4 regions of the Paraglaciecola psychrophila 170 genome follow, and region 3 is predicted to be linked to each of the others. Evidence: predicted binding sites of a transcription regulator. Region 3 holds the regulator's gene; each other region holds the start of a gene.

Region 1 (3,151 bases), 2.2 Mb from region 3:
CAGACTCATACCTGAGGGTAACTCATCAATCACCTTAACTGCCCCTTTTGGATCATTGCATACCAACACCATGTCACAACCAGCTTCTATGGCCAACTCGGCACGATCAACAATATTGCCCATTTGTACTGCACCTTGCATCGACAAATCATCAGAAAATACTACACCATTAAAATCCAGTTCTTGGCGCAAAATCTGTTTGATCCACTGTTGGGAAAAACCTGCAGGTAAATCATCTACATCTGGATAAATAACATGGGCTGGCATCACCGCATCCAATAACCCTTGCTGATGAATAGATTTAAAAATTGCCATATCGAGAGCGAAAATTTCTTCACGACTGCGTTTATCTACAGGCATAGCAATATGGGAATCCTCGAGTATATTGCCATGTCCGGGGAAATGTTTACCGGTGGCAGACATGCCAGCCCGATGCATACCTTTGATAAATTTGCTGGCTAATTGAACAATGATGTCCGGTTGCTGATGAAAACTACGATCTCCAATCACTGCGGATACACCATGAATATCGAGCACTGGAGCAAAACTAATGTCGATATCGAAAGTTAATAGTTCTGCTGCCATTAACCACCCAAATTGTTCACATAAATAACCTGAAAGTTGAATATCTCCATCTGTTTGAAGATGAATACGGCCCATTGCAGGAATGTCGCTGAATCCTTGACGAAAGCGCTGCACTCTTCCCCCTTCATGGTCTGTCGCAATCAAAACATCGTTACGCGTAACAGATCTTATGTGCCGTACTAAGTCAGAAAGCTGTTTTTGATCGTGATAGTTACGGCTGAATAAAATAAGCCCACCAACTAAGGGGTGATCGAGTATATCTATCTCTTCGTGTGTCAGTTCAAAACCTGAAACATCTAACATTAATGGCCCCATTAATTAGTGCTCTTCTTTTATTAGTATACAAATTTAATGAACATACTATAGGGATGATCAAATCCTGTCGTCAATCAATTAATCGAAACGAAAAATATGACTTTCAAACGCTCTCGTGGTTATACTTTGGCAAATAGTTATTTATGTTGTTTTCAATGAAGTTTAAAACCGTAGGTTTAATTGGCAAACAGGCACATCAAGGTGCAAATTTGAGTTTCAAGGCCTTAATAGTCTATTTGACTGAACGTGGCTGTCGGATATTAGTCGAAACAAACACTGCGCAAAAATTAGATACAAATGGTTGCGAATCTGCAGATATAACTGAAATTGGTAAACAAGCTGACTTAGCTATAGTGGTCGGTGGTGATGGCAATATGCTTGGCGCAGCTCGTGTGCTTGCAGAGTATAATGTAGCGGTGGTAGGAGTTAACCGCGGTAACTTAGGTTTTTTGACCGATATCAATCCCAATGATATTGAACCGCAACTAGATAGCATCTTTGACGGCGATTGCCAAATAGAGCAACGTTTTTTGTTAGAAGTCGAAGTTTATCGAGATGGTAAAGTACAAAGCAAAGACTCTGCGGTAAACGAAGTAGTAATTCACCACGGCAAAGTAGCACACATGATGGAATTTGAAGTATATCTGGATGATAACTTTGTTTTCAGTCAGCGCTCTGATGGCTTAATTGTGGCGACGCCAACAGGCTCTACAGCATATTCGTTATCTGGTGGAGGTCCCATTCTTACCCCTAACTTAGATGCATTAACTTTAGTACCCATGTTTCCACACACATTAAGCAGTCGCCCAATAGTAGTAGATGCCAACAGCACAGTAAAATTAAAAGTATCTCCTGAAAACACCGATAATATGCAAGTCAGTTGTGATAGCCACATTGTGCTAACAGTCTTACCTGGAGACGAAATTGTTATTTGTAAAAATCCGGCCAAACTGTCTCTAATTCATCCTAAAGACTATAATTATTTCAATGTGTTACGCACAAAACTTGGCTGGGGCAGTAAACTTTACTAGTCACTTGCAGCATTTTTTAAAGAGATAACTAGACACTGAGCAAAAGCATGTATATATTTACAGGTACTGTATGTTTAAACATGCTTTTATATGTCTTTATTGAGGATTAAAAATGCTTACCCACTTATCCATTCGTAATTTCGCTATTGTTAAAACACTAGATGTTGATTTTAGTCATGGTATGACTGCTATTACCGGTGAAACAGGTGCAGGTAAGTCGATTTCGGTTGACGCATTAGGCTTATGTTTGGGCGACAGGGCAGACATTAGCATGGTGCGTACCGGCGCTGATAAAGCAGAAGTATGTGCTGGTTTTAATGTAAAGCAGCTACCTGGAGCCATGAAGTGGCTTGAAGAGCACGAACTGACAGACCACGATGAGGTATTGATTAGGCGGGTTATTTCCTCTGAGGGACGTTCTAAAGCCTTTGTCAATGGTACGCCAGTTCCTTTACAACAGCTAAAACAACTTGGTCAATTTTTATTGAGTATCCATGGGCAACACGCCCATCAACAAATTTTGAAAAGTGACAATCAACGCAACTTACTTGATCAGTACGCTGAGCATGGCAACTTGTTGAGTAACGTGGCAGATGCTTACCAAACTCTCCGAGCTCAACGACAACACTATCAAAGTTTATTGGAAGGCCAGCAACAACGCGAAGATCGTAGCCAGTTATTATCCTATCAAATCCAAGAACTTGACGAATATGCCTTAGCAGAAGGGGAATTTGGGTCGCTAGAAGTCGAACATAAAAGGCTCAGCAACAGCCAAACTTTATTGGAACAAAGTCAAATTAGTTTTCATCAACTTTATGAGGCAGAAGAGTTTAATGCATTATCAGCGGTACAAAACAGTGTAGACCGCTTAACTGAGTTGCAAGAGCACGACCCTAGCCTTGCGCCTATTGTAACAATGTTAACCGAAGCCTGTATTCAAATTGACGAAGCGGCTAACGAATTAAGAGCGTATACTGAACAACTCGAAATCGACCCTATGCGTATGCAAAACGTCGAAGCCCGCTATTCACAAGCCTTAGATTTATCTAGAAAGCATAATGTTCGGCCCGAGACATTATATGACTTTCATCAACAGCTTTCCGCTGAGTTTAGTGAATTAATTAAAGACGACTCATTGTTAGAAGAATTAAAAATTCAACTATGTGAGTTAGACAAACAATATCACCTAGCTGCCAACAAACTTAGTCTATCAAGGCAAA
Region 2 (3,151 bases), 1.2 Mb from region 3:
CTTAATATTCAAAAACACCTTCAACATGAAGCAGTAGTGATTGTTTTTCCTGCTGGTGAAGTGTCCCGTTTACGACCACAAGGTATCAGAGACGTACACTGGCAAAGCGGTTTTTTACGGATTGCCAAACAAGCTAAATCCCCAGTTTTACCGGTATTTATTGATGCTAAAAACTCGCGATTGTTTTATGGACTATCTATGTTGTATAAACCTTTAGCCAGCATGATGTTAGTTAAAGAAATGTTCAAACATAAACGTCAACATTTACCCATGCGAATCGGTGAACTGATCCCATTTGAATCGTACAACAATAATAAGATAGACCGTCTTCAACATGTAGCATTATTTAAAAAGCACCTTTACAAAATTGGTCACGGAAAGAATGGCGTATTTAAAACCCAAAAAGCCATTGCTCCAGCTGAAAATCGTGCAGAACTTTATTATGCATTAAAAAATGAATGTGAACATTTGGGTGAAACCACTGACGGCAAAGTAATGTACCTCTACGAGCATAAAACCAGCAGTCCCATTTTACGAGAAATTGGCCGGTTGCGTGAAATAGCCTTTAGAGCAGTGGGAGAAGGAACTAATAAGCGCCGTGATATCGACTCATACGATGCACATTACTATCACCTTATCCTATGGGACAAAGACGATTTAGAAATTGCTGGTGCATATCGTTTTGGGGATGCCAAAAACATTATTAAGAAACATACAATTAAAGGATTATATTCAGCCAGCCTATTTGATTATGGCCCTGAAATGACTCTATATTTTGAACAAGGACTAGAGCTAGGCAGAAGCTTTGTGCAGCCTAAATATTGGGGTAAACGCAGCCTAGACTATTTATGGTTTGGTTTAGGTGCATTTTTGAAGCGCCATCCTAACTTCCGGTATCTATTTGGGGCAGTTAGCCTAAGCGACCACTACCCAAAAGCAGCTAAAGATTTGTTAGTACAGTTTTATACATTATATTTCGGCTGTTTTAACAAAATTGCTCAATCAAAAATGCCTTATTTGTTGCCAATTAATTACCAACATAACTTCACTGGTGAAAACTATAAAGCCGATTTCATTCAACTTAAACACCAACTTTCCAATATGGGCATGGTTGTTCCGACACTATACAAGCAATACACCGAGACTTATCAAGAAGGCGGTGTGCACTTTTTAGACTTTAATATAGACCCAGATTTCAACCATTGTATAGATGGTCTAGTATTGGCTGATCTGGATACCTTAAAGCCGAAAAAAAGAGCACGCTATATGTCAAAATAGTAATTATTTAGGCGAAAACATTGATGTGCCTATTAAGCCTTCTTTGCCTTTTTCGCCTCAATATCTACTACATCCGCCTTTTCTTCAGTCAATAAGACATCGGCTGTAATGCCTTTCAACAACTTGGAAAGAGAATCTTTATTTTTAGACAACATAATAGATAACTCTTCCAATACAGACTGCTCAATCTTAATGCCTTTGCCTTCAATGTACTCACTAAGATTATCTGCAACATCGAGCATTTTATCGTATTGGTCGGCTTCTTTTTTATCTGCGGTCACAAACTTCTCCACCCCTTTGTGTTCAACTACATAACGTGTGATTACGGCCATAATTTGCTCTCTCTTATTTAACTTTAGAGTATTAGACTATCACAAATACTGTATATAAAAACAGTTAATTGTAATCTACTATATCGCTATATAAAGAACCTTAGTTCCTAAGCATAAAAAAACCAGCGTATTGCTGGCTCTATTAACAAAATAACAATCAGTAATTCTAGGCCTAATGCCCTTCACTCACCATATTCACTGTGTATTTAGGGATCTCTACTACTAAATCTTCATCTTGAATAATCGCTTGGCAGCCTAGTCTAGAATCAGGCTCTAGGCCCCAGGCTTTATCTAACATATCTTCTTCCAATTCGTCCCCTTCTTTTAAGGAGTCAAAGCCTTCACGCACGATGATATGACAAGTGGTGCAAGCACATACTTTTTCGCAGGCGTGTTCAATACCAATTCCGTTTTGCAAAGCAAGATTTAATACTGAGATACCTTTTTCACCTTCTAAAACAGCACCATCTGGGCACAACTCATCATGAGGTAAAAAAATTACTTGTGGCATATTTACATTCCTAATATTCAGTAAAATTATTTAATTTATATACGGTCAACCGATTGGCCAGAGAAGGCACGTTTAATCGATTGGTCCATGCGTTTTTGTGCAAAGTTCTCGCTCAACTTATCTAATTGTTTGATAGCGGCTTTAATTGCTTCTTTGTCTGTACCTTTGGCCAGTTCATTAAGATTAGTGAGCCCTACTGCAATGGCTTGGATTTCTGAGGTATCAAGTAAGGCCTGCCCATCTAAATCTAGTGCCCCTTGCAAATTTTCTTGCACTCTAGCAGCTTCAACTTGTTGTTCTTTAAGCATACGCGCTTGCATGTCTTCTTGAGCATTATCCATAGATGCTTTTAGCATATTGGCAATTTCGCTATCTTCTAAACCATATGATGGCTTCACCTGAATTTCTGCCTGCACGCCAGTAGACTTTTCCATTGCGCTAACATTTAACAAGCCATCGGCATCAACTTGAAACGTCACCCGAATATGAGCAGCTCCAGCGGCCATAGGTGGAATGCCACGTAATGTGAATTTTGCAAGGGAGCGGCAGTCCTTAACCAACTCACGTTCACCCTGAACAACATGCACCATCATGGCAGTTTGCCCGTCTTTGAAGGTAGTGAACTCTTGTGCTTTGGCAACGGGGATAGTGGTGTTGCGCTGAATCACTTTTTCAGTCAAGCCGCCCATAGTTTCTATACCCAAAGACAAAGGCAAAACATCTAGCAGTAACATATCACTGTCAGGTTTGTTGCCCACCAAAATATCAGCTTGAATGGCTGCGCCGATAGCGACTACTTTATCAGGGTCGATAGAGGTAAGCGGAGTACGTTCGAAAAAATCACCTACTTGTTGACAGACTAAAGGCACGCGTGTCGAACCACCTACCATCACCACTTCAATTACTTGCTGCTTTTCTAGTTCGGCGTCTTTTAGTGCTCGACGGCAGGCTCGTAGAGTATTCTTAACCAAAGGGGCAATAAGCGATTCAAATGTGTCGATACTGATCAACACCGAATGGTGTTTGCCTG
Region 3 (3,151 bases):
CAGTTGTTGTTGTCATGGTCACCTTCTCCTATTGTCCGTTCATTGCTGAATTGATGTCTTTGGCTTGAACTAAGTCACCAGTATCGTTACCCCAAGCATTACGCTCGTAAGTCACAACAGCAGCAATTTCAGACATAGTTAATTGTTTCGCATAAGATTGCATAGCACTGCCTGTGACACCGTTTATCAATATATCGATGTGTTTAGGCTGATCTGCAACAGCGATTTGACTGCCTTTTAATGCGGGAAAAACACCTGGTAAACCTTCGCCATTTGGCATATGACAAGCAGCACAGTTGGCGTTGTAGACATTTTCGCCTTGCTCCATCGCTTCATCCATTGTCATATTCATGGCTAACAGCCTTTGTTCTTCTGCTTTTGCTTGTTGCTGTACAGCTTCTTGTTCTGAAATCCACTCAGCATATTCAGCAGGCTCTTTGGCAATCACTACAATGGGCATGAAACCATGATCTTTGCCGCAAAGCTCGGCACATTGACCACGATACACGCCAGGATCATTGACCTTAGTCCAAGCGTCATTGATAAAGCCGGGATTAGCATCTTGCTTGAACCCAAAATCTGGCACCCACCAAGAATGGATGACATCGTCTGAAGTAATAAGAAAGCGGACTTTTTGGCCTGTAGGAATAACGAGAGGTCTGTCTACCTCAAGTAAGTAGTTTTCACCTTTAGGCAGTTTTCCAGAGATTTGGTCAGCCTGAGTGGCCAATTTCGAATAATACTCAACGTCATTATCCATATACTTGTAATGCCACTTCCACTGTGAACCTGTCACCAAAATGGACACATCAGGCTCACTGGCATCTTCCATATCAATTAGGAGATTCATGGCGGGAACAGCCATCACAACCAATATAATAAAGGGGATCACTGTCCAAGCGATTTCAACTTTTACATTTTCATGAAAATTTGCAGGCTTAGCACCCCTAGATTTTCTGTGGAAATACATAGAAATAAACATAGCGATAAATACGCCGGCGCCAATCAAAACACAAATAACAAACATCAACATATGCATGTCATACACACCAGCACTGATGTCTGTCACGCCTTTAGTCATGTTTAACTGGTATTGCTCAATTTGATCTTTCGATTCAGCAAATACCGGCGCTGTCATCAATGCAGATAGCATAGTTCCAGTCCTGAAAAAAATTCTCTTCACATAGCACCTCATGTACGTCAAACGTACTTTTTATTTTTCACTGAAACATAAACATCAGAATAGAAACAACTGCCATCTTAGTTAATATTTAGTTAATTTATTGTTATTTTTTACTTCTGGGATGTTAAGGGTCGCTCATTTAATAGCGACTAGTCTAGCTTTTTTGCCTAAGTTACAACCAACTGATTATTTTTTAAACACAAAGTTGTTAAAAAATGCAAATGAAAGAGGGAAAAGGGATTCTAAGAGGAAAAAACAGATAAATATGAAAAAGCACATTATAGAGAATAATGCGCCTCGCAAAAATTACATCCAGTCGGCGTTTCGAATAACCCCCACTGCAATGCCTTCAATATTAAATGGCTGAGTCGCCAAATCAACCTTAATGGGAGAAAACGCTTCGTTTTCAGCATGCAGCAAAACCTGCCTGCCTTTTTTCTCGAGTCGCTTTACAGTAACCTCGTCATCGACTCTTGCGACTACCACTTGGCCATTGTGTACATCACTAGTGCGATGTACTGCTAATAAATCGCCGTCCAAGATACCGATATCTTTCATACTCATACCGTTTACTCGGAGCAAAAAGTCAGCACTGGGTTTAAACAAACTAGGGTCCACCCGATAATGACCTTCAATATGCTCTTGAGCCAGAATAGGTTCGCCCGCAGCAACCCGACCAATCAAAGGCAAACCTAACTCTTCGAGTTGGTCTTCAAGTGGTGTATTTAACTTAATACCACGAGATGTACCAGGTAAAATTTCTATTACACCTTTACGCGCTAGCGCTTTTAAATGTTCTTCCGCTGCATTAGCAGATTTAAAACCTAATTCCCGGGCAATTTCAGCGCGGGTAGGCGGCATACCGGTATTCAACATTGTATTTTTAATTAGTTGAAGTACTTCTTCTTGTCGAGCAGTTAGTGGACGCATAAACAGCCTGTTTTTTTATACAGTTAGTATGATTATATACAGTTATACTTAAATCTCAAATTTGTTTTATGCTTGCTGTGATATGTCTAAAATAAAACGGCAAACAAACTATAATCATTTTTATCAAAGTTAAACTGCTAGGAATGTCTGTGGTATCCTGCGCCAGATTTAATATCTGCGAGCGAAAAGTATGTTGTGGCTGCATAAATTGCTGTTAGCAATAGTGACGGTACCGGTAAAATGGTTAGTAAAAGTGAACAGCACTCCAAGCGACCTTGAGGCTGAATTAGGCATAGATAAAACCCGCCCTATTGTTTATTTGCTGCGCACCCGTTCGGTTACAGATCAAATAGTACTAAAGATGTCTGCGGTGGCATTAGGCTTACCTAAACCCACACTAAATCTGACTATTGGGGATCAACACCATTCTTCTTGCCTGTTTTTACAGAAACCAAAATCAGTATTAAACCGCAAAACAAAAGCGACTTCGATTCAAGAAGATGCGGCTAAACTATTTAGTCTTCACAGAAAAAATCCAGACCTCGATATTCAGATAGTACCCGTTTCTATACTTTGGGGTAGAGCACCAGATAAAAATACCTCAGGCTGGTCAGACGTCATCGCCAACCAAGTTTCTCCTAGCTGGCTGCGTAAATTTTTTATTGTGTTGTTTTTAGGCAGAGATAACTTTGTCTGTTACAGCAAAGCCGTATCTTCAAGGAAAATGCTGGAATTAAAAGGTAGTGACGAAGAAATCGCCCACAAACTTATCCGTGTTGCGGGTACACATTTTTATCGTCGCCATCAAACATTAACAGGTCCCAACATCCTTGAGCGCCATCAACTATATAATAGTGTTCTAGGTGCAAAATCGGTACGTAAAGCTATTGTTGAAGAAGCTCGCACCAAAAAATTAAGTCACCAACAAGCCAAACAACAAGCAAAAAAATACGTCAATGAAATTGCTGCCGATTACCGCCCAGGCATGATCAGATTGGTCGAGAAAATTTTAACTAAAATTTGGAATAAAATTTATAA
Region 4 (3,151 bases), 530 kb from region 3:
TTACCCATATAGGTCTATCAACTTAGTTGTCTAATCAAATCGTGTCTTATACCTATAATCACATTAACAAGAGAAAACTATGACGTATTTTAGAATTATCCTTGGGCTATTTATTTTGTTTTTGGTATTACCTGCCAAGGCGCTGGATAGAACAAAAATAGCTGACACAGCTCTAAACGTTACCCCGCTATTAATTGGTCAGTCCGCACCAAACAGTAAGTTACAAACAGTTAATGGCGACCCAGTCAGTCTAAAAGCCTTAACGATGCAAAAACCGACAGTGTTAATTTTTTATCGCGGCGGTTGGTGCCCTTATTGTAATCGTCAACTTGCTGGTTTAAAGGATATTGAAGACAAACTTGACGCGTTAGGTTATCAAATATTAGCTATTTCTCCTGAAACACCGGCCCAATTGCAAGAACAAAAACTCCAAACAAAATTTACAGTACAGTTATTAGCAGATCCTGAACTAGAGGCTATTAGTGGCTTTGGGATCGGCTTTTATGTGCCAGACGAAAAGCGCACAACATACAAATCTAAATGGGACATTAACTTAACCAGCGATAAAAATTCCGGTAAAGCCGTGTTACCTGCACCAGCGGTGTTTATTTTGGATACCAACGGTAAGGTGCTGTTTAGTTACGTTAATCCAGATTTTAAAACGCGTATTTCGCCTGAATTACTTTATCAGGCTGCAAAATTGTCCTTGTAAGTATTTTTATTACCGAGCTGACTGTTTTGGGCTCGGTAAACCTTGCGCAATACTGTAAGATCTCCGAGTATATGTAACCTATATTACCGATGAGTGCTTGGACTGCGTTTTGTTATTTGCCCTTTCTATAACTTTCTATTTTTCATCCTCACACAACCTAATACAGATGGATAGGTTATGAAGGGATTAGCACAAACTCCCGTAACCGAGCTAAAAGGTGTGGGCGCCAAAGCTGCAGAAAAATTAGCCAAGCTAGCAATTGTGTCGGTACAAGACCTACTATTTCATTTGCCTCATAGGTACGAAGACCGCACCCGCATTTATCCCATCTCAGACTTGCAACCTCACTTACATACCAGTATTCAAGGTGAGGTGATGTCATGTGATATCCAGTTTGGTCGCAGGCGAATGTTAGTTGTAAGGCTTAGCGATGGAACGGGAACTGTAACGTTACGTTTTTTTCATTTTTCAGCGTCACAAAAAAATAGTCTTGAATCTGGGGCCACCATTCGTTGTTTTGGTGAAGTGAAAGCGGGCAAATATGGCCTTGAGATCATGCACCCAGAGTATAAATCGATTAATCTCGATAATCCCCAAGCCTTGCAAGAATCTCTCACCCCGGTTTACCCCGCTACTGAAGGTATCAAACAGATCACCTTGCGTAATTTAACCGAGCAAGCGCTAAAACTACTGAGTAAAGGGGGGTTAGCTGAACTATTACCAGAAGGCTTATATCAACACCAAATTGGCTTAGTTGACGCTTTACACTTAGTCCACCGGCCACCGCCGGATGTGACCTTATCGTTATTTGAGGAAGGTAGACACCCCGCCCAGCAACGTTTAATTATAGAGGAGTTATTAGCTCACCACCTCAGTGTGTTAAAGGTCCGTCAACAAAGTCAGCAACAAGCAACATTCCCAATCAAACCTAATACGTCATTGCTTAATCAATTTTTAAAAAATTTACCCTTCAAACCCACAGGCGCACAACAGCGAGTAGTGGGCGAAATACAAGATGATATGCAGCAAAATTGCCCGATGATGCGATTAGTACAAGGCGATGTAGGGTCAGGCAAAACTGTGGTGGCTGCTATGGCGGCATTATCTGCCATCGGCGCAGGTTATCAAGTGGGGCTGATGGCACCCACTGAACTATTAGCCGAGCAACATTTCAATAACTTCCGTCAATGGTTTGAACCATTAGGTATCGAAGTCGGTTGGTTAGCCGGGAAATTAAAAGGTAAAGTCAGAGAAAAAGTATTAGCTCAATTAGCCAACAACGAAGTCAAAATGTTGGTAGGCACCCATGCCATTTTTCAAGAAGCCGTCACGTTTTCATCATTGGCTTTGGTAGTCGTGGATGAACAGCATCGCTTTGGTGTGCATCAACGTCTAGCGTTGCGTGAAAAGGGTGAGTCTCAAGGGGCATTTCCTCATCAGTTAATCATGACCGCCACCCCTATTCCACGCACATTGGCGATGACCGCTTATGCAGATTTAGATACGTCAATTATTGATGAATTACCACCGGGCAGAACACCTGTAAAAACTGTGGTTTTACCCGATGCTCGACGCGATGAGGTAATTACCAGAGTGCGTGACGTAAGCGTTAAGCAAGGCAGGCAAACCTATTGGGTATGTACACTAATAGATGAATCTGAGTTTTTACAAAGCCAAGCAGCGGAAGATACTGCCATTTTATTGCGAACAGCATTACCAGAACTGAAAGTAGGTTTAGTACATGGCAGACTAAAATCTAATGAAAAACAACAAATTATGGCTGACTTTAAAGCAGGTGCCTTAGACTTATTGGTAGCAACCACTGTGATTGAAGTAGGTGTTGATGTGCCCAATGCCAGCCTGATGATTATCGAAAATCCAGAACGTTTAGGGCTGGCGCAATTGCACCAATTACGTGGGCGTGTAGGTCGAGGCTCAATAGAAAGCCATTGCGTTTTAATGTACCAAAGCCCTTTGTCTAAAACGGCTAACAAACGTTTGGCTGTTCTTAGGGAGTCCAACGACGGATTTTATATCGCTCAACAGGATTTAGAAATTCGCGGACCAGGAGAGCTTTTAGGCACCAAACAAACTGGGTTAGCTGATTTAAAGATTGCAGATCTGATGCGTGATGCAGAGCTCATACCTCAAGTTCAAAATATTGCTAACCACCTATGGGATCAATACCCATCAAACGCCCAAGCAATAGTGAATCGCTGGTTAAGTAACAAAGAGCACTTTGGTCATGCGTAACATCCCTGTTACGGTGCCGCGAGACGCTGCACCCGAATTAACATTACTAGCCCAACAAACCGCTGCAAAGTGGGGATTAATGTATCGCGAAAACACCGATTCTGGCTTAGCCTTGGTACAGCAAATTTCTCACTTGGAATTACGTCAATTAGACGAGCCAAAAGTAGGCGCAGTAAAAGTCGATTT

What was found. The regulator LexA, encoded in region 3, represses DNA repair genes until DNA is damaged. The targets are predictions, from matches to a motif close to TACTGTATNNNNATACAGTA.
Region 1: a site for LexA is predicted at 1,996-2,015, ahead of recN (DNA repair protein RecN). Genes of this name have one in related genera too.
Region 2: a site for LexA is predicted at 1,657-1,676, ahead of C427_RS17365 (YebG family protein). Genes of this name have one in related genera too.
Region 4: a site for LexA is predicted at 763-782, ahead of recG (ATP-dependent DNA helicase RecG). Genes of this name have one in related genera too.

What each region holds. Positions count from the first base shown of each region.
Region 1 covers NC_020514.1:2,976,930-2,980,080, forward strand. Annotated here, with positions in the region: gene nagZ (beta-N-acetylhexosaminidase) at 1-900, opposite strand, end outside; gene nadK (NAD(+) kinase) at 1,056-1,931, shown strand; gene recN (DNA repair protein RecN) at 2,044-3,151, shown strand, end outside.
Region 2 covers NC_020514.1:3,960,277-3,963,427, forward strand. Annotated here, with positions in the region: gene C427_RS17360 (GNAT family N-acyltransferase) at 1-1,278, shown strand, start outside; gene C427_RS17365 (YebG family protein) at 1,311-1,610, opposite strand; gene fdx (ISC system 2Fe-2S type ferredoxin) at 1,783-2,121, opposite strand; gene hscA (Fe-S protein assembly chaperone HscA) at 2,157-3,151, opposite strand, start outside.
Region 3 covers NC_020514.1:5,196,221-5,199,371, reverse strand. Annotated here, with positions in the region: gene ctaD (cytochrome c oxidase subunit I) at 1-16, opposite strand, end outside; gene coxB (cytochrome c oxidase subunit II) at 29-1,153, opposite strand; gene lexA (transcriptional repressor LexA) at 1,490-2,113, opposite strand; gene plsB (glycerol-3-phosphate 1-O-acyltransferase PlsB) at 2,304-3,151, shown strand, end outside.
Region 4 covers NC_020514.1:311,013-314,163, reverse strand. Annotated here, with positions in the region: gene C427_RS01335 (peroxiredoxin-like family protein) at 80-712, shown strand; gene recG (ATP-dependent DNA helicase RecG) at 890-2,965, shown strand; gene C427_RS01325 (class I SAM-dependent methyltransferase) at 2,958-3,151, shown strand, end outside.